4 regions of the Allobosea sp. 05T433 genome follow, and region 4 is predicted to be linked to each of the others. Evidence: predicted binding sites of a transcription regulator. Region 4 holds the regulator's gene; each other region holds the start of a gene.
What was found. Region 4 encodes LexA, which represses DNA repair genes until DNA is damaged. Its sites were predicted from a motif close to TGTTCNNNNTGTGTTCNG; they were not measured.

Region 1: AC1DGP_RS18025 (ImuA family protein) is a predicted target of LexA. The motif match lies at 1,784-1,801, and genes of this name have one in related genera.
Region 2: AC1DGP_RS30070 (DUF763 domain-containing protein) is a predicted target of LexA. The motif match lies at 2,424-2,441, and genes of this name have one in related genera.
Region 3: AC1DGP_RS11950 (single-stranded DNA-binding protein) is a predicted target of LexA. The motif match lies at 2,041-2,058, and genes of this name have one in related genera.

Annotation. Positions count from the first base shown of each region.
Region 1 is NZ_JBFTKS010000012.1:79,910-84,118, reverse strand. Features, by position in the region: gene AC1DGP_RS18030 (Y-family DNA polymerase) at 1-920, opposite strand, end outside; gene AC1DGP_RS18025 (ImuA family protein) at 940-1,767, opposite strand; gene phnC (phosphonate ABC transporter ATP-binding protein) at 1,993-2,811, shown strand; gene phnD (phosphonate ABC transporter substrate-binding protein) at 2,883-3,800, shown strand; gene phnE (phosphonate ABC transporter, permease protein PhnE) at 3,893-4,209, shown strand, end outside.
Region 2 is NZ_JBFTKS010000033.1:10,763-14,971, forward strand. Features, by position in the region: gene AC1DGP_RS30055 (ABC transporter permease) at 1-525, shown strand, start outside; gene AC1DGP_RS30060 (ABC transporter permease) at 529-1,344, shown strand; gene AC1DGP_RS30065 (serine hydrolase) at 1,385-2,305, shown strand; gene AC1DGP_RS30070 (DUF763 domain-containing protein) at 2,453-3,733, shown strand; gene AC1DGP_RS30075 (extensin-like domain-containing protein) at 3,820-4,209, opposite strand, start outside.
Region 3 is NZ_JBFTKS010000007.1:117,402-121,610, forward strand. Features, by position in the region: gene uvrA (excinuclease ABC subunit UvrA) at 1-1,748, opposite strand, end outside; gene AC1DGP_RS11950 (single-stranded DNA-binding protein) at 2,145-2,681, shown strand; gene AC1DGP_RS11955 (VOC family protein) at 3,164-3,598, opposite strand; gene AC1DGP_RS11960 (SRPBCC family protein) at 3,701-4,195, opposite strand; gene AC1DGP_RS11965 (ArsR/SmtB family transcription factor) at 4,198-4,209, opposite strand, start outside.
Region 4 is NZ_JBFTKS010000011.1:129,484-133,692, forward strand. Features, by position in the region: gene AC1DGP_RS17200 (ComEC/Rec2 family competence protein) at 1-1,212, shown strand, start outside; gene lexA (transcriptional repressor LexA) at 1,206-1,910, opposite strand; gene AC1DGP_RS17210 (molybdopterin molybdotransferase MoeA) at 1,992-3,203, opposite strand; gene moaC (cyclic pyranopterin monophosphate synthase MoaC) at 3,200-3,688, opposite strand; gene trpC (indole-3-glycerol phosphate synthase TrpC) at 3,685-4,209, opposite strand, start outside.

The sequences.
Region 1 (4,209 bases), on a different contig from region 4:
GTCGCACCGGCCGAGAGCCGGATCAGGTCGAAGCCGAAGCCGGGATCGAGCGGGTCCGCCAAGGCATCCAGCTTCAGGGCGAAGAGCCGGTCGAGCGCAGCCGGATCGCGCAACGGCATCCCGGTCTCGATGCCGAGACGGCGCACGGCCCCGTCACTGCGGAAAAAGCTCGCCTCGAACAGTCTTGCGCCTTCGCCCCGCGCTTCCAGCATGCCGGCGAGACTTTCCTCCAGGCCGGCCAGGGCGGCCCGGATACCGGCCTCATGCGCCAGCGGCTCGGCAAAACGCCGCTCCGCCATACAGTCCGGCAGCGGTCGTCGCGGGGACAGCGCCTGCGGCAGGCGGCCAAGCGCCTGGTCGAGCCTGTCGAGCAGGTCGCGGCCGAAACGGGCGGCCAGCGGCGCGCGCGGCCGCGTCTCCAGATCGGCGATATGGGTGAGGCCCATGCGCGCGAGCCCGTGCTGCCGTGCCGCCTCCAGTCCAAGCGCCGCGGTCGGCAAGGGCCACAGGGCCTCGCTCTCCCCGTCCGGCGGCACGATGCCGCCGCGCCCATAGCGCGCGACACCCCAGGCGGCGCGCGCCGTCCCGGCAATGGCGGCGCGCAGCGTAAAGCCCTGTCGTTTCAGCCGAAGCAGGCAGTCGCGGCCAAGCGCGGCCTCGCCGCCAAAGAGATGGGTGCAGCCCGAGATATCGAGCAGCAATCCATCCTCGCCATCGAGCGCGACCAGCGGTGTATAGCGGTCGCACCAGTCGGCAACGGCGTAGAGCAGGGCCGCATCGGCCGCCCTGTCCTCCTCGACCACGACCAGCCGCGGGATCATCGCCCGCGCATCGGCCAGCGCCATGGTCGCATGAAGGCCGAGACGTTCGGCTTCGGCATCGAGGCTCGTCAGCCGGAAGGCGCCCTTCGCCTTGCCCACCACAACAAGAGGACCAGGATCATCCGCTGGCCCGCCGGGCTGCGGGCCAGGCCTCTGCGATATTGCCCGAACGGATGCGCCCTGGCTGCGTCTGATCCGGTCGATGGGCAGGCGCGGGAACCAGAGCGACAGGAAGCGGCTCGCGGAAGCTATACGCATGACTGTCCCACTCCATCACCCACTGCCCTGTCGCCCCATGCCGGTTGCGCAGCACCGTGACCGCAAAACTCGGCCGGCCCGGCCCATGCGCTCTCATCCGCCCCTCCGAAGGCGCCGCCGAAACCGACCAGCGGATCGTCGCCGCGCTTGGAGCAGGACTGCTTCCCAGCCGCAGGAGAAAAGCCGTCGCGCCGGCATCCCGCGCCGCCAGGACGAGACGCCGGCTGGCCGTGAGATCGAGGCAGGCCGGCGCACCTTCGAGCTCGATCACCACCGCGCCGATACCCGAGCGCGGGTCATTGCCGCGCGGAAAGGCGTCGCCCGCCGCCTTCAGCACGGCAAGCGGATCGCGCCCCCGCACCGCAAGCACCCGGTCGGGATCGAGCCCGAACGCTGCAAGCCCCGGCGCATAGAGTTCGCCCCCTTCCGCGCCGGCGGAATCCTGCCGCAGCCAGACGACCGGCCGCCGCTCCAGCCGCGCGATCAGCCCGGCGACGAAGCCCGTCGCCGCCGGAGCCTGATGCGCCGCAGCCACGATCTCGTGCAGGGCATGGCGGCGCAGCGGCCCCAGCGCCGCATCGGCCGCCGCGTGGCCAAGGCTGAAGCTCGCCTCCCCGCCCAGCGAGACGGAGACGCTTTCCAAACCGGCAATGCTTCGCCGCAGCGCGGCGACGGCATGATCGCTCACGTCTTGGCACTCCAAATGTTCCTATTTTGTTCTTTATGACTCCGCCGCCTCAGACGAGTCAACAGCCTCCGTGACGCCCCGCCCCATAGCCCCCGATCCTGCTGTCACGGCCCTGTCATCTGTCGCCGATACCGGTTTGCGCACTGCAAGAGAGCATGAGCTCCGGACTGCGCCTCGCCCATGTCCGGATGTCGCCATGCTCGCTCCTCGATGGGAAGACCGTTCATGCTGCGTATCGAAGGCCTGACCAAGCGCTTCAGCGGCAAAGCCGCCGTGGACAATGTCTCGCTGTCGATCCCGAAGGGCGAAATGGTCGGCGTCATCGGCCGCTCCGGCGCCGGCAAGTCGACCCTGCTGCGCATGATCAACCGCTTGGCGGAGCCGAGTTCCGGCCGCCTGATCAGCGACGAGCGCGATGTCACCGCATTGAAGGGCGCCGAACTGCGCGCCTGGCGTCGCGACACCGCGATGATCTTCCAGCAGTTCAATCTCGTCGGACGCCTCGACGTGCTGACCAATGTCCTGCTCGGCCGGCTCAATCACCGCTCCGCCTTCCTGACGCTGGTGAAGAGCTTCTCGCCGGACGACAAGATCCGCGCCATCGCCGCACTCGAGCGTCTCGACATGGGCCATCTTCTGGCCCAGCGCGCCGAGACCCTCTCGGGCGGCCAGCAGCAGCGCGTCGCGATCGCCCGCGCCCTGGTCCAGGAGCCGAAGGTCATTCTCGCCGACGAGCCGATCGCTTCGCTCGATCCGCGCAACACCCAGGTCGTGATGGATGCGCTCTTCCGCATTAATCGCGAGGACGGCATCACCGTGATCTGCAATCTGCATGATCTCGATATCGCGGCGAAATATTGCGACCGACTGATCGGCATGGCCGCAGGCAAGGTCGTGTTCGACGACGTGCCGCAGGCGCTGACCCGCGAGATCGCGGCCGAACTTTACGGCATCGAGGCCAAGGATGCCGGCGCCGAGGCGCTCGACGCGCTCGATGCCATCGCCATCGCCGAAGCCAAGCGCGCCAAGCAGACCGCGGCCTGAGCCGGGTTCAAGCCCGGCCAGGACCGCTCACACCTGAAAAGACCGCCAACAGCCTTCAACAGGAGCAAACCATGCTGACCCGTCGTCATACCCTCACGCTCGCCGCCGCCGGCCTGGCCGCGACGCTCGCCGCTCCCGCCTTCGCGCAGGACTGGAAAGCCAAGTATCCGGAGCTGATCTTCGCCATCATCCCGTCCGAGAACGCGTCTGGCGTCGTCGAGCGCTACACCCCCTTCGTCAACTACCTCGCGAAGGAACTCGGCACCAAGGTGACGCTGCGCATCGCCAACGACTATGCCGCGATCATCGAAGGCCAGCGCGCCGGCAACATCCATATCGGCATGTACGGCCCCGCCTCCTTCGCCCGCGCCCGCATGACCGGCGCCAAGGTCGATGCCTTCGCGATCGAGACCAATCTCGACGGCACCAAGGGCTACCACTCCGTCTTCTACGTGAAGAAGGACTCGCCCTATCAGAAGGTCGAGGACCTGAAGGGCAAGAATCTCGGCCTCGTCGATCCCAATTCCACCTCTGGCAACAATGTGCCGCGCTTCGTGCTCGACGGCATGAAGATCGAGCCCGAGACCTTCTTCGGCAAGGTCGTCTATACCGGCAGCCACGAGAACGCGGTCATCGCGCTCGGCCAGGGCACCGTCGACATCGCCGCCAACTGGTGGAACGACGAGCAGGAATCCAACCTGCAGCGCATGGCCCGCAAGAACATGGTCAAGGCCGACGATTTCCGGATCATCTACAAGTCCGAGCAGATCGTGAACTCGCCGATGGCCTATCTTTCCGACCTGCCGGAGCCGCTCAAGGCCTCGATCCGCGACGCCGTCCTCAACCTCGCCACCAAGGACAAGGTCGCCTTCGACAAGATCTATGAAGGCAAGCAGGGCCCGCTCGTCGCGGTCGACAACAAGGCCTACGACCCGATCATCGAACTGAACAAGTTCGTCGACGCGCTCCGCAAGAAGAAGTCTTCGTAAGCGCTTACCCGCCGACCGTCATGGCCAGGTTTGTCCCGGCCATGACGGAGTGGCGTCCCGCCGCGACTGGCGAACCCCGCGACGGAACCAACATGCCCCTGACGATCGATCGCAACGACCCCACCATTCGCGGCCATGCCGATCTCTATCGGCGCGAGATGGGCGCAAAGCGCCGCCAGGCCCTGCTCGGCGCCGCCATCTTCATCGCCTGCGTCACCCTCTCCGCGATCGGCTCGGAGGTCGATCTCGCGAAATTCGCCGCAAACGCCTGGCGTTTCCCGAAATACATCCTCGAGACCCTGCCGACCCTGCACCTCGCCACGCTCGGTGCCGATCTCAAGGAATGGTACTGGGGCCTGAACGGCTGGCTGAAACTGCTCTGGCAAACCCTGTTGATTGCCTATGTCGG
Region 2 (4,209 bases), on a different contig from region 4:
ATCCTGCTCGCCATCCCCTCATTCTGGCTGGGGCTGGTCCTTGTCGTCATGCTGGCGATCTGGGTGCCACTGTTCCCCACCTCCGGGTACGGGGACGGCTTTCTTTCGCGGCTGCATCATCTGACGCTTCCCGCCCTGGTGATTGCCCTCGCGACGGCATCGCTGACGATCCGCAGCCTGCGCAGCGGCATCCTGAACGTGCTCGGCTCGGATTATGTCACGACGGCCCGGGCCAAGGGTAATGGCACCAACCGCACGATGCGCGTGCACGTCCTGCCGAATGCCCTGATCAGCTCGATCTCGGTGCTCGGCGCACATACGAGCTGGATCATCGGTGGCACGGTCGTGATCGAAACGGTCTTCGCCCTGCCCGGGCTCGGCTCGCTCTTCGTTGAATCGATATTCGCCCGCGACTACCCGATGATCCAGGGGCTGACCATCGTCTTTGCCGTGCTCGTGGTCCTGATCAACCTGGCGACGGATATCGCCTACGCGCTGGCCGACCCGCGCATCAGGCTGGATTGAACCATGACGCGACTGCGCCGCCTCAATCCGACGCTGCTGATCGGCCTCGTGATGCTCGCCCTGCTGAGCCTGTTCGTCGGGCTGGGGCAAGTCTGGACACCGCATGATCCCTTCCTCATCGACTACGGCAATACGTTGCAGCCGCCCTCACTCGGCCACTGGTTCGGCACGGACGATCTCGGGCGCGATGTCGCCTCGCGGGTCATGGCGGGCGGTCTCGTCGATCTGAGGGTGGCACTGATCTGTGTCGCGGCGCCGGCCATGTTGGGCGCGGCGATCGGTGCGCTCTCCGGCTATGTCGGTGGCCGCGTCGATACCGTGATCATGCGTATCACCGACATCTTCTGGGCCTTCCCCTTCCATGTCCTGGTGATCGCCATCGTCGGCGTGCTGGGTCCCGGGGAATTCAACCTCTATCTCGCCTTCCTGCTGGTGAACTGGATCTCGTTTGCCCGCATTGTCCGTGGCGAGGTGCTGGTGCTGCGCGAACTCGAATTCGTGCAGGCAGCGCGCAGTTTCGGCGGTACCGACCGGCACATCGTTGCCAGGCATGTCCTGCCCAACGCCGTGACCCCGGCAATCGTCTATGCAATGGCGGATGTCGTCCTGACGATCCTGGCCGTGACCTCGCTCAGCTTCCTCGGCCTCGGCATCCAGCCGCCGACACCGGAATGGGGGCTGATGATCTCGGACGGCCGCGAGTTCCTGTTCGACGCCTGGTGGATCGCGACCTGCCCGGGTCTCGCCATCATCTATACCGGTGTGACCTTCGCCCTGATCGGCGAGGGGGTCGACACCGCCTTGCGCCCGAAGGGCTGACCTTTTCCTGCGCGGCCGATGCCTGCGCCATGAGGACATCATGAGCTTCTTTCGCGACGATACAGAACTGCAGCGGATCGGCCGCGCCATCGAGGCCCATGCGTCTTCGATCTATTCCGGACGTGGTGTCCCGCTGGACCAGTTCGCCTATGTCCTGCTGCGCCCTCAGCCTGCTGGTGAGAAACCGGTTGGAGCTGCCCGCCATGCCGACTGGCGGAGCTACCCATGCTCTTTGGTCAAGGTCTTTCACCTCGTCGCGGCGCAGGCGGCCCTCACGGAGGGACGGTTGACCGAGCATGAGGAACTCGACCGCGCGATGCGCGACATGATCCTCTGGTCGTCCAATTCGGCAACGAACTACATCATCGACCTGCTCACCGGCACGACCGGCGACACATTGCTGCAGGGGGAGGCCCTGGCCGACTGGTGCGAGCGCCGCCGGGAGATCAACCGCTTCTTCGCCGGCTTGGGCTGGTCCGAGTTGGTCGGCATCAATCTCGACCAGAAGCTGATGGATGATTTGCGCTACGGCCGCGAGAAAATCGGGCTCGATCTCTCTCCCATCGGCCACAACCGCCTGACGCCGATCGCAATGGCGCGTCTGATGTCAGAGATCTTTTATGGCTCCTCGTTGTTGCCGGAAGCTCGCCTGAAGCGGGTGCGCGACCACCTCATTCGCGACCAGGAAAGTCCCGACCGGGCCCGCGGCGCCTATCAACTGCTCGGATATCTCGGCGGCGGCCTGCCGGACGGTTCGCGGATCTGGTCCAAGGCCGGACGGACCCGCTGGCTGGGCGATGCACGCGCCGAATTTCGCCGCCACGACACGATGCGCGCCATCCTGCCTGGCGGCGAGGACTTCATCCTGACCGTCTTCACCCAGGGCGAAGCGATCGGAGAGGATGACGGCTTCCTGCCGGGGATTGGTAAGTTGGTTGCAGCCGAGATAGCCGGGATTTGAACGGAATCTTGATGTGCACGGCGACGACCGGCGGTCGGGCGCAACGGAGCGACAGGACCAGCCGCCTCGACGAGGATCAATTTCTGTAGAAAGCGGGGACAGGCCGGGCTATATCAGGCGTTCCTCTTTCGTTCGCGAGACTTCGCCATGACCCGGCGATCCGGCAGCGCCGACCTTCCGCTCCACCATGGCCGCGTGCCCGCCTGGCTCGGTCGGCGCATGACGCAGCTCGGCGCGGTCATCTGCGCGGCGATCATCCATCATTATGGCCGCGACGAGTTGCTGCGGCGGTTGGCGCATCCATTCTGGTTCCAGTCCTTCGGGGCGGTGATGGGAATGGACTGGCACTCGTCGGGTATCACCACCAGCGTGATAGGCGCGCTCAAGCGTGGGCTGGCTCCGCTGTCGGGCGAGCTGGGCCTGCATGTCTGTGGCGGGCGGGGCCGCCATTCGCGCGAGACACCGGCCGAGCTCGAACAGATTGGAGCGAGGGTCGGGTTCGACGGACAGGCGCTCGCCACCGCGAGCCGGCTGGTCGCCAAGGTCGACAGTGCCGCCGTGCAGGACGGCTTCGACCTCTATCTCCATGGCTTCTTCGTCGGGAATGACGGCCATTGGGTCGTGGTGCAGCAGGGCATGAATGGCGATGGCGGCCTCGCCCGGCGCTATCACTGGCAGTCTGAAGGGCTGGGCAGTTTCGTCGAGGCGCCACATGCCGCCATCGATGGCAAGAACCAGGGCAGCATCATCAATCTGACCGACAGGCGCGCCGCCCTCTCCCGCAACGGCCAGATCGATCTGCTGCGCGACATCGGACCGTCGGGGATCGTGAGGGAATTTGCGGCGCTGGAGCGCGACCGGGCGCCGCCGGTCCTGTCGCCGGCGCAGCTTTCCCTACCTCATCTCGTCATGCCGGCACATCACGAGGTCAGGCCCAAGGACGTGATTGCGCGACGGCTCCATGGTGCGCTCGCCGCAGCCGCCGACAGCGCCCCCGCCGATTTCTCGGAATTGCTGCTCGTGCCCGGCGTCGGCGCCCGCACGGTCCGTTCGCTTGCGATGGTCGCGGAAGTGATCCATGGCGCGCCGTGCCGGTTCGCCGATCCTGCGCGCTTCTCTCTCGCCCATGGCGGCAAGGACAGACAGCCGTTCGCCGTGCCCACCAAGGTCTACGACCAGACGATCGCGGTGCTGAAATCCGCCATCGATCGGGCGAAACTCGGTCAGGACGACAGGCTCGCTGCCATCGCACGTCTGGACCGGGAAAGCCGGCGCCTGGAGCGCGTCGTCTCCGGTCCGACGTTGGATGAGTATGTCACGGAGGAGAGACTGCGCTCCGCCGAGTATGGTGGCCGGAGCGTCTTCGGCTGGGAGCGGTCGGACGGTGAAGCGGCACCCGCGCCGCCTGCGAAGGCGAACCCGGCTTGACCGTCAGCCATGGCGCCAGCGCGTCGCCATCGGCATTCCGCCGACGGCGTCTGGCATGCTGACTGGGGGGAGAACAGGACTGCTCTTCATTCGACCGTCCACTGGCAAATGCGAAACCCTCGCGAGCGCTGGCGCATGTCGAGATGAAGATGGTCCTTGTGGGAACTGTCGGCTCCCGGGCCGAGCACGGTGGCGAACCGTTGGCAGACGCTCTTCTGCACCGCGTCGCGCATTGAGCGGGACAGAGGCTCCTGACCCGCGAATGCCACGGCGCGGCCATCCTGCATCAGCAACCCGCCGACATCGAGAGCGTTGCCGCTCGCATGCTCACTGATCGGCGCACCTGTATCGGCGTTTCGTGACCGGCAGGCATATCCGCCGACCCCTGTCAGCTTCGCAAGCCGGGCGTTCTCCTGCCTCGCCAGCGCAGCGAGATCGTCGCGGATCCAGGCGAGAACCTCGAGCGCAAGAGAGCA
Region 3 (4,209 bases), on a different contig from region 4:
ATGCCGGCTCCGGGGCCGACATCGACGACGTAGTCGGCGGTCAGGATCGCGTCCTCGTCATGCTCGACGACGATCACGGTATTGCCGAGGTCGCGCAGGCGCCGCAGCGTCCCGAGCAGGCGCTCATTGTCGCGTTGGTGCAGGCCGATCGAGGGCTCGTCCAGCACATAGAGGACGCCGGTGAGGCCCGAGCCGATCTGCGAGGCGAGGCGGATACGCTGGCTCTCGCCGCCCGAGAGCGTGCCGGAGCCGCGCGCCAGCGTCAGATATTCCAGCCCGACGTCGAGCAGGAAGGTCAGGCGGTCGCGGATCTCCTTGAGGATGCGCGTCGCGATCTCGGTCTGCTTCGGCGTGAGATGGCGCGGCAGATCGGAGACCCAGGCCAGCGCATCGCGAACCGAGAGGCGGGAAATCTCGCCGATATGACTACCGGCGATCTTCACCGCCAGCGCCTCGGGCTTCAGGCGAAAACCGTTGCAGGCGGCGCAGGGCGTCTCGGACATGAAGCGGCCGATTTCCTCACGCGCCCAGTCGGACTCCGTCTCCTTCCAGCGCCGCTCCATGTTTGTGATGACGCCCTCGAAGGGCTTCTTCACCTCATAGGCGCGCAGGCCGTCATTATAGGCGAACCGCACCGGCTCGGTGCCGGTGCCGAACAGGATGGCATCGTGCGCCTGCTTCGGCAGCTCGGACCAGGGCTTGGTCATCGAGAAGCCGAAATGCTTGGCGAGCGCGTCCAGTGTCTGGCCGTAATAGGGCGAGGTCGACTTGGCCCAGGGCGCGATCGCCCCCTTCTTCAGTGAGATGGAATTGTCGGGCACGATCAGATTGGCATCGATGCGCATCTCGTGGCCGAGACCATCGCAGGTCGGGCAGGCGCCGAACGGGTTGTTGAATGAAAAGAGCCTGGGCTCGATCTCGGGGATGGTGAAGCCGGAGACGGGGCAGGCGAATTTCGAGGAGAAGGTGATGCGCCTGGCCTCGCCGCTCTCCTCCTTCTCGTCGGCATATTCGAAGACCGCGATACCCTCGGCGAGCTCCAGAGCCTGTTCCAGCGAGTCGGACAGGCGTGCGGCGAGGTCGGGGCGTATGACGATGCGGTCGACCACCACGTCGATGTCGTGCTTGAACTTCTTGTCGAGGGCGGGAGCGTCCGGGATCTCGTAGAACTGGCCGTCGATCTTGACGCGCTGGAAGCCGCGCTTCAGCCAGTCGGCCAGTTCCTTGCGGTATTCGCCCTTGCGACCGCGCACCACGGGCGCCAGCAGATAGCCGCGCGTCTTCTCCGGCAACTCCAGCAGCCGGTCGACCATCTGGCTGACCGTCTGGCTCTCGATCGGCAGGCCCGTCGCCGGCGAGTAGGGGATGCCGGCACGTGCCCAGAGCAGGCGCATGTAGTCGTGGATCTCGGTGACGGTGCCGACTGTCGAGCGCGGGTTCTTCGAGGTCGTCTTCTGCTCGATCGAGATGGCCGGCGAGAGCCCGTCGATCTGGTCGACATCGGGCTTCTGCATCATCTCGAGGAACTGGCGGGCATAGGCCGAGAGGGACTCGACATAGCGGCGCTGGCCCTCGGCGTAGATCGTGTCGAAGGCGAGCGAGGATTTGCCCGAGCCTGAAAGGCCGGTGAAGACCACGAGCTTGTCGCGCGGAATCGCCAGGTCGACATTCTTGAGATTGTGCTCGCGCGCGCCGCGCACGGAAATCACGCGTGCATTCGGATCGGCCGCGCGGTTGCGGTCGAACATGTCCTCAAGCGTGGCGGCTTGTTCAGCCAAAGAGGTCTTGCGGGCCATCGGGGCGTCCGTTCGGGTAAGGCGTAGAGATAGGGCAAATGCCCGGCCATGCCAGCCTCACGGCGGTCTGGCAGGCATGAATATCATGCAGCGGGATAGGCTGCTGTCTTTCTCCTGACAATTCGCGTCAGGAGTAGGGCGTCCGGTTTGGCGATCGGTGCCGCCGTCCGCCGAGGCTCGTCCGACCTCCGGCGGCTGCCTCGCGAATCCTGATGAAGACAGGGGACAACTCTGCAAAACGAGCTTGAACAAAGCAAGAACATTGTTGATAGTGACGTCTGCGGGCGCTAGGGTCCGGCTCCGGTCGTCGATCGGATTTGCAGATGTGCGCAGGAAATGGAGCCTCTCATGGCTGGTAGCGTCAACAAGGTCATTCTGGTCGGTAATCTCGGGCGCGACCCCGAGGTGCGCCGGCTCGGCAGCGGCGAGCCGGTCGTCAATCTGCGCATCGCCACGTCCGAGACCTGGCGCGACAAGCAGTCCGGTGAGCGCAAGGAAAAGACCGAGTGGCACTCGGTGGTGATCTTCAACGAGAATCTCGCCAAGGTCGCGGAGCAGTATCTGAAGAAGGGCTCGAAGGTTTACATCGAGGGCCAGCTCCAGACGCGCAAGTGGCAGGATCAGTCCGGCGTCGAGAAGTACACGACCGAAATCGTGCTGCAGCGCTTCCGCGGCGAACTCACCATTCTCGACAGCCGCGGGCAGGGCGGATCGGACGAGTATGGCGAGGGCGGCGGTTCGGTCGAGGACCGTTCGGGCGGCGGCGGTTCCTTCGGGCGTTCGAGCCCGATGGGCAGCGGTGGCGGCTCGCGCCAGCCGGCTATGTCCAGCGGCGGCGGCGGGCGTTCGTCGAGCACCCACCTGGACGACGATATCCCGTTCTAGGGCAAGCGAGGGCGAACCGCTTTGCGGATCGCAATCTCCTCAGGATCAGAAGGTCGCTCCCGACCGTTCGGAGCGGCCTTTTTGTTGGTATCCGAAGGACGGGGCGGCTCTCCCTCCATCATTGCCAAGAGCGGCCAGCGGCATTCGATGACTTAGATCGCGAATCTCGGTGCGAGATTGCATTTATTCGCGCTCGAGCAGTCAGACCCGACCGCCGTCCAGGCGCGAAGGACCGTCTATCGGGCACCCGCAATAACGAGTGGGCTGAAGCTGCGCTGTCGCGCAAGCTGAGGAACGGACTTGAGCGCGGAGCTTCCCGACCTTCTAGAACGTCAGGCGCGTCTGACGCGCGCGCCGGGCCTAGCCGTGACTGCGCGCCGCTTAGAACATCGGACCGGATATCATATCCGGTCCGATGTTCTAAGCTTCTGTGTTTGCATCGGCTTTCCCGAAAACCGCAATCTACTTTTCGGGCCGATGCTTTAGCCGTCATAGGCCCTCTGAAGCGCGGCGATGTCGATCTTCTGCATCTGCATCATCGCCTGCATGGCCCGGCCGGCCTTCTCCTGTTCGGGACTGCTCAACAGCTTGGGCAGCACTGACGGGATGACCTGCCAGGAGATGCCGAACCTGTCCTTCAGCCAGCCGCATTGCTGGATCTGTCCACCGTCTCCGAGCCTGTCCCAGTAGTAATCGACCTCGTCCTGGGTTTCGCAGTTCACATAGAGCGAGATCGCTTCCGTGAACTTGAAGCGTGGGCCGCCATTGAGTGCCGTGAATTGCAGGCCTTCGAGCTCGAAGGATGCGGCCATAGGCGAGACGCCGCCGAGCTTCGAATTCTTGAAGATGGAGGTGTAGAATTTTGCCGCCTCCTCAGCCTGGCCATCGAACCACAGGAACGGGGTGATCTTCTGCATGGTCGTCTCCTCCTCTTGCTTGCTGAGCGCGGGGCGGTCGCCCGAATGCTGCGAGTGCAGGGCTTCCGGAACTGATCGGTGAAACGGCTCAGGTGGAATGGCTCAGGCGGCCTGCCGCCTTTCAGCGAACAGGGTGTCGAGCTTCCCGTAGCTTGCGGCGACGCCTTCCTTCATGCCGCTCCTGAGCGCGCCGTCGCGGGCCTCGCGCGAGGAATAGAGTACGGTCAGCGCGAGTTCGGTCTTGCCCGCCTGCTCCGTCAGAACCAGCGTCGCGATGGCCTCGCCCCCGGTCCAGTCCTGGTCGAACAGTTCGGTTCGGACGATACGCTCAGGGCGCGCGATCTCGCGGTAGATCCCGCCCATTCCCATCACGGTGCCGTCCGGTCCGTGCCAGACGTGGCGGAAGCTGCCGCCGACCCGAAAATCGACCTCGCAATGCTGCAGTGACCAGCCTGGAGGGCCGCTCAACCACCTCTTCAGCAGCTCAGGCCGGTTCATGGCCTCGAAGACCAGCTCGCGCGGTGCGTTGAAGAGGCGGGTCATCAGGACCTCGCGGTCGCTGGGCGTCGAGACGGACAGATCGGCGGTCGTCATCATCGTCACTCTCCTTT
Region 4 (4,209 bases):
ATGCTCGGCGCCACGGCTTATTGCATCTTCTCGGGAGCCGAGGTCGCGACGGTGCGCTCGCTGATCATGACATTGGTCATGCTCGGTGCGATTCTCGTCGATCGCCCGGCGCTCAGCATGCGCAATCTGGCTCTCGCTGCGATGATCGTTCTGCTGCGCGAGCCTGACGCGCTGCTTGGTCCAAGCTTCCAGATGTCCTTTGGCGCTGTCGCGGCGCTGATCGCCTTTGCCGAGCGCTGGGAGGATCGCGGCCACTCCGAGGCGCCGGCGAACCTGCCTTGGCCGCTACGGCCGATCTGGATCGCGGTGGTCGGGCTCACGGTCACGACCGTGCTGGCGACGGTCGCAACCGCACCGTTCGGTGCCTATCACTTCCAGACCTTCAACCCCTTCGGTCTGCTCGGCAATGCGCTCGCCTTGCCCTTCGTTTCCCTGATCGTCATGCCTGCCGCTGTCTTCGGCGTGCTCGCCTATCCCTTCGGCCTGGATTGGCCGGCTTGGGCGCTCATGGGAGTCGCTTCGGACTATGTGCTGCAATCCGCGCGCTGGGTTGCGGGATTCGACCACTCCGCGGTGATCATTCCTGCATTCGGGGCCGCGGCGCTCGCATGCTTTGCCGCTGCGCTTCTCTGGATCACGCTCTGGACGACACCGCTGCGCTTCCTGGCCGTCGCCCCCCTGATCGCGGGACTGCTCGTGGCAGCGAAGCCCGACAGGCCCGACATCCTGATCGAACGCGATGGTTCCGGCATCCTGGTCCGCGGGGGCGATGGTCGCATGATCCTGGCGGGGCAACCGAGCCGCTTCGTGCTGCAGCAATGGCTGAACGCAGATGGCGATAATCGCCGGACTGACGACAACAGCCTGCGGGAAGGCGCGGCCTGCGACACGTTGGGTTGTGTCGTCCGCAGCAAGGATGGACGAAGCGTTGCCTTTGCACGTGATCGCCTGGCCATCGTCGAGGACTGTCGGCGCGCCGATCTGGTCATCACGCCGATTCCGTGGAACGCTCCGTGCGCAGCACGACTGATCGACCGCAGGGCATTGTCGCGCGATGGCGCGACCGCCCTTGTCGGCAACAAGGGCGGCTGGCGCGCCCATCTATCAGAGCAGGATGGTGTCGATCGTCCCTGGAGCCGCAAGCGGGAGCGGCCTGCAAGCACGCCGGCTTTGCCGCTGGCGGCTGTCGAAGAACACGAGCCGCTTCAGTAGCGCCGCATCAGGTTGACCAGGCGGCCCTGAATCTTGACGCGGTCCGGTCCCAGCACCCTTGTCTCATAGGCGGGATTGGCAGCCTCGAGCGCGATCGAGGAGCCGCGCTTGCGCAGTCGCTTCAGCGTTGCTTCCTCGTCATCGATCAGAGCCACGACGATATCCCCGGTATTGGCCGTGTCCTGACGCTTGATCACCACCGTATCGCCGTCGAGAATGCCGGCTTCCACCATCGAGTCGCCGCGAACCTCGAGGGCAAAATGTTCACCGGGGCCAAGCATGTCGGCAGGCAGTGCCACGGTATGGCTGCGGCTCTGGATGGCGGAAATCGGTGTACCGGCGGCAATCCGCCCCATGACCGGAATCGCAACCGTGGAGCGCACATCTTCGTCCGGGGGCGGTGCGATCGGCCGGACCTTGCCAAGCCCCCCTTGGACGACGGAGGGGCTGAACCGTCCGCGCGTCGCCTGAGGGCCGCCGGCCCCTTCGGGCAGCTTTATGATCTCCAGCGCTCGGGCTCGATTGGGAAGGCGGCGAATGAACCCGCGCTCCTCCAGCGCCATGATCAGGCGATGGATACCGGACTTGGAGCGCAGATCGAGCGCGTCCTTCATCTCGTCGAAGGAGGGGGGCACCCCTGTCTCGCGCAGGCGTTCCTGGATGAAACGAAGCAGTTCGAACTGTTTGCGTGTCAGCATGGTTCCCGCCGGCGCTCTTTGTATGGAATCGAAACAAAGCACGAACACCATACAGGTTCGCGTTGTGTTCCGCAAGCGCGCTCAGCGTAGGCGGATGATCCGGCAGTTGTCGCCTTTGTTTGCCGGCGCAGCAAACGATTCGCGAATGAGTAGCGCGTCGGCGCGGGCAAGAGTGGCCAGCATCGACGAATCCTGCTTGGCGAAGGGCGTTGCCAGCCATCCTTCCGGAGTGAGCGTCAGTTCCGACCTCATATAGTCTCGCCGCTCATCATTTGCCGGCAAATTTCTTCCGACGATTGCAGGCTCACTCAGATCGCGCTCCGGTTCCGGTACGCCCAGGAGGGTCCTGAGCAGGGGCACGACGAAGAGATGTCCGCAAACGATGGACGAGACGGGGTTTCCGGGCAGGCCGAGCGCGACCATGCGGCCGAGGCGGCCCATCATCATCGGCTTGCCCGGCCGCATGGCGATCTTCCAGAAGCCGAGCGCCATGCCTTGACCGATCAACGCTGCCTGGACGAGATCGTGCTCACCTACCGAGGCTCCTCCGAGGGTGATCAGCACATCGGCATCGGCCTTCCGTGCCTGGCCAATCTTGTCGGCGAGATCGGCATGATCATCGCGGGCAATCCCGAGATCGAGCGCCGTGCCGCCGGCCTGCTCGACCAGCGCGGCGAGCGCAAAACTGTTGGACGCGACGATCTGGTCGGGTCCAACCGGCTCGCCGGGCTGGACCAGTTCGTCGCCAGTCGCGAGGATCGCGACCAGTGGCTTGCGACGCACAGTGAGCATGGGGTGGCCCATGGCTGCCGCGAGGCCGAGGCTCGCACTGTCGAGCCGGCTGCCGGCGAGAAGCAACACCTCGCCCTCGGAGAAGTCCAATCCTGCCTGACGAACGAACTTGCCGCGCTCGGCGCCCTCGCGCACGCGGATCGTCGCAGTGCCGACGCCGTCCGCATTCTCCTGAATCAAGATCGTATCGGCGCCCTCCGGAATCGGAGCACCGGTGAAGATGCGAACAGCCTCATTGGAGCGGACCATCCCTGAGAAGGAACGACCGGCAGCCGATTCGCCGATGACACGCAATTCATTTGCCGGCGCAATATCGTCTGCGCGAACGGCGTATCCGTCCATTGCGGAGTTGGCAAAGGGGGGCTGGGTCCGAAGCGCCTGCAGGTCGGCGGCGAGCACGCGCCCTACGCATTGTGCGAGTGGCAGGGTTTCTGATGGTGTCGGTGCCGGAACGCTGTCGATTAGCGCCTTCAGGGCGACGGGGACGGGCGTGAGGCTCATCGCGCAGTTTCCGGGAGATCGAAGGTGCCGGATTTTCCACCTGACTTGTGGACGAGCCTGATGCCTTCGATCCGCATCGCCCGGTCGACCGCCTTGACCATGTCGTAAACTGTGAGGCAGGCGACGCCGACAGCGGTCAACGCCTCCATCTCGACGCCGGTCTGTCCCTTCATCTTGACCTCAGCGCTCACGCGCACCCCGGGCAATGTCTCGTCCAGGGTGAGGTCGACGCTGATCTTGCTGATCAGCAGCGGGTGACAGAGCGGGATCAGTTCATGCGTGCGCTTGGCGGCCATGATTCCAGCCAGGCGCGCCGTGCCAAGCACGTCGCCCTTCTTGGCGTCGCCATCGCGCACGATCGCCAGGGTCCCGGGCTGCATGACGACACAGCCCTCGGCGACAGCGATGCGCGAGGTCTCCTCCTTGTCGCCAACATCGACCATATGGGCCTGGCCGCTGGCGTCGAGATGGCTGAGCTTGCTCATGCTGCGCTGCGCGCAGAACCGGTCAGGAGATCACGGGTCGCAGCGGCGACATCGTCCTGCCGCATCAGGCTCTCGCCGACGAGGAAGGTGTTGACGCCGGCGCGCTGCAACCGTGCGATGTCGGCATGACTGAAGATGCCGCTCTCGCCAACGATGATGCGGTCCGCGGGGACGCGCGGTGCAAGTCTCTCGGTGACGGCGAGATCGACGGCAAAGCTGCGAAGGTCGCGATTGTTGATGCCGAGCAAGGGGCTGTCGAGCTCGAGGGCGCGATCGAGCTCAGCTTCGTTGTGAACCTCGACCAGCACGTCGATGCCGAGTGACTTTGCCGCCTCGTTCAGCGCGCGGGCTGTCCCGTCATCGACGCCGGCCATGATGATCAGGATACAGTCGGCGCCCCAGGCGCGAGCCTCGAAGACCTGATAGGGGTCATAGAGGAAATCCTTGCGCAGGGCGGGCAGGCCGCTTGCCATGCGCGCCTGCTGCAGGAATTCCGGCTGTCCCTGGAAAGAGGGGGCATC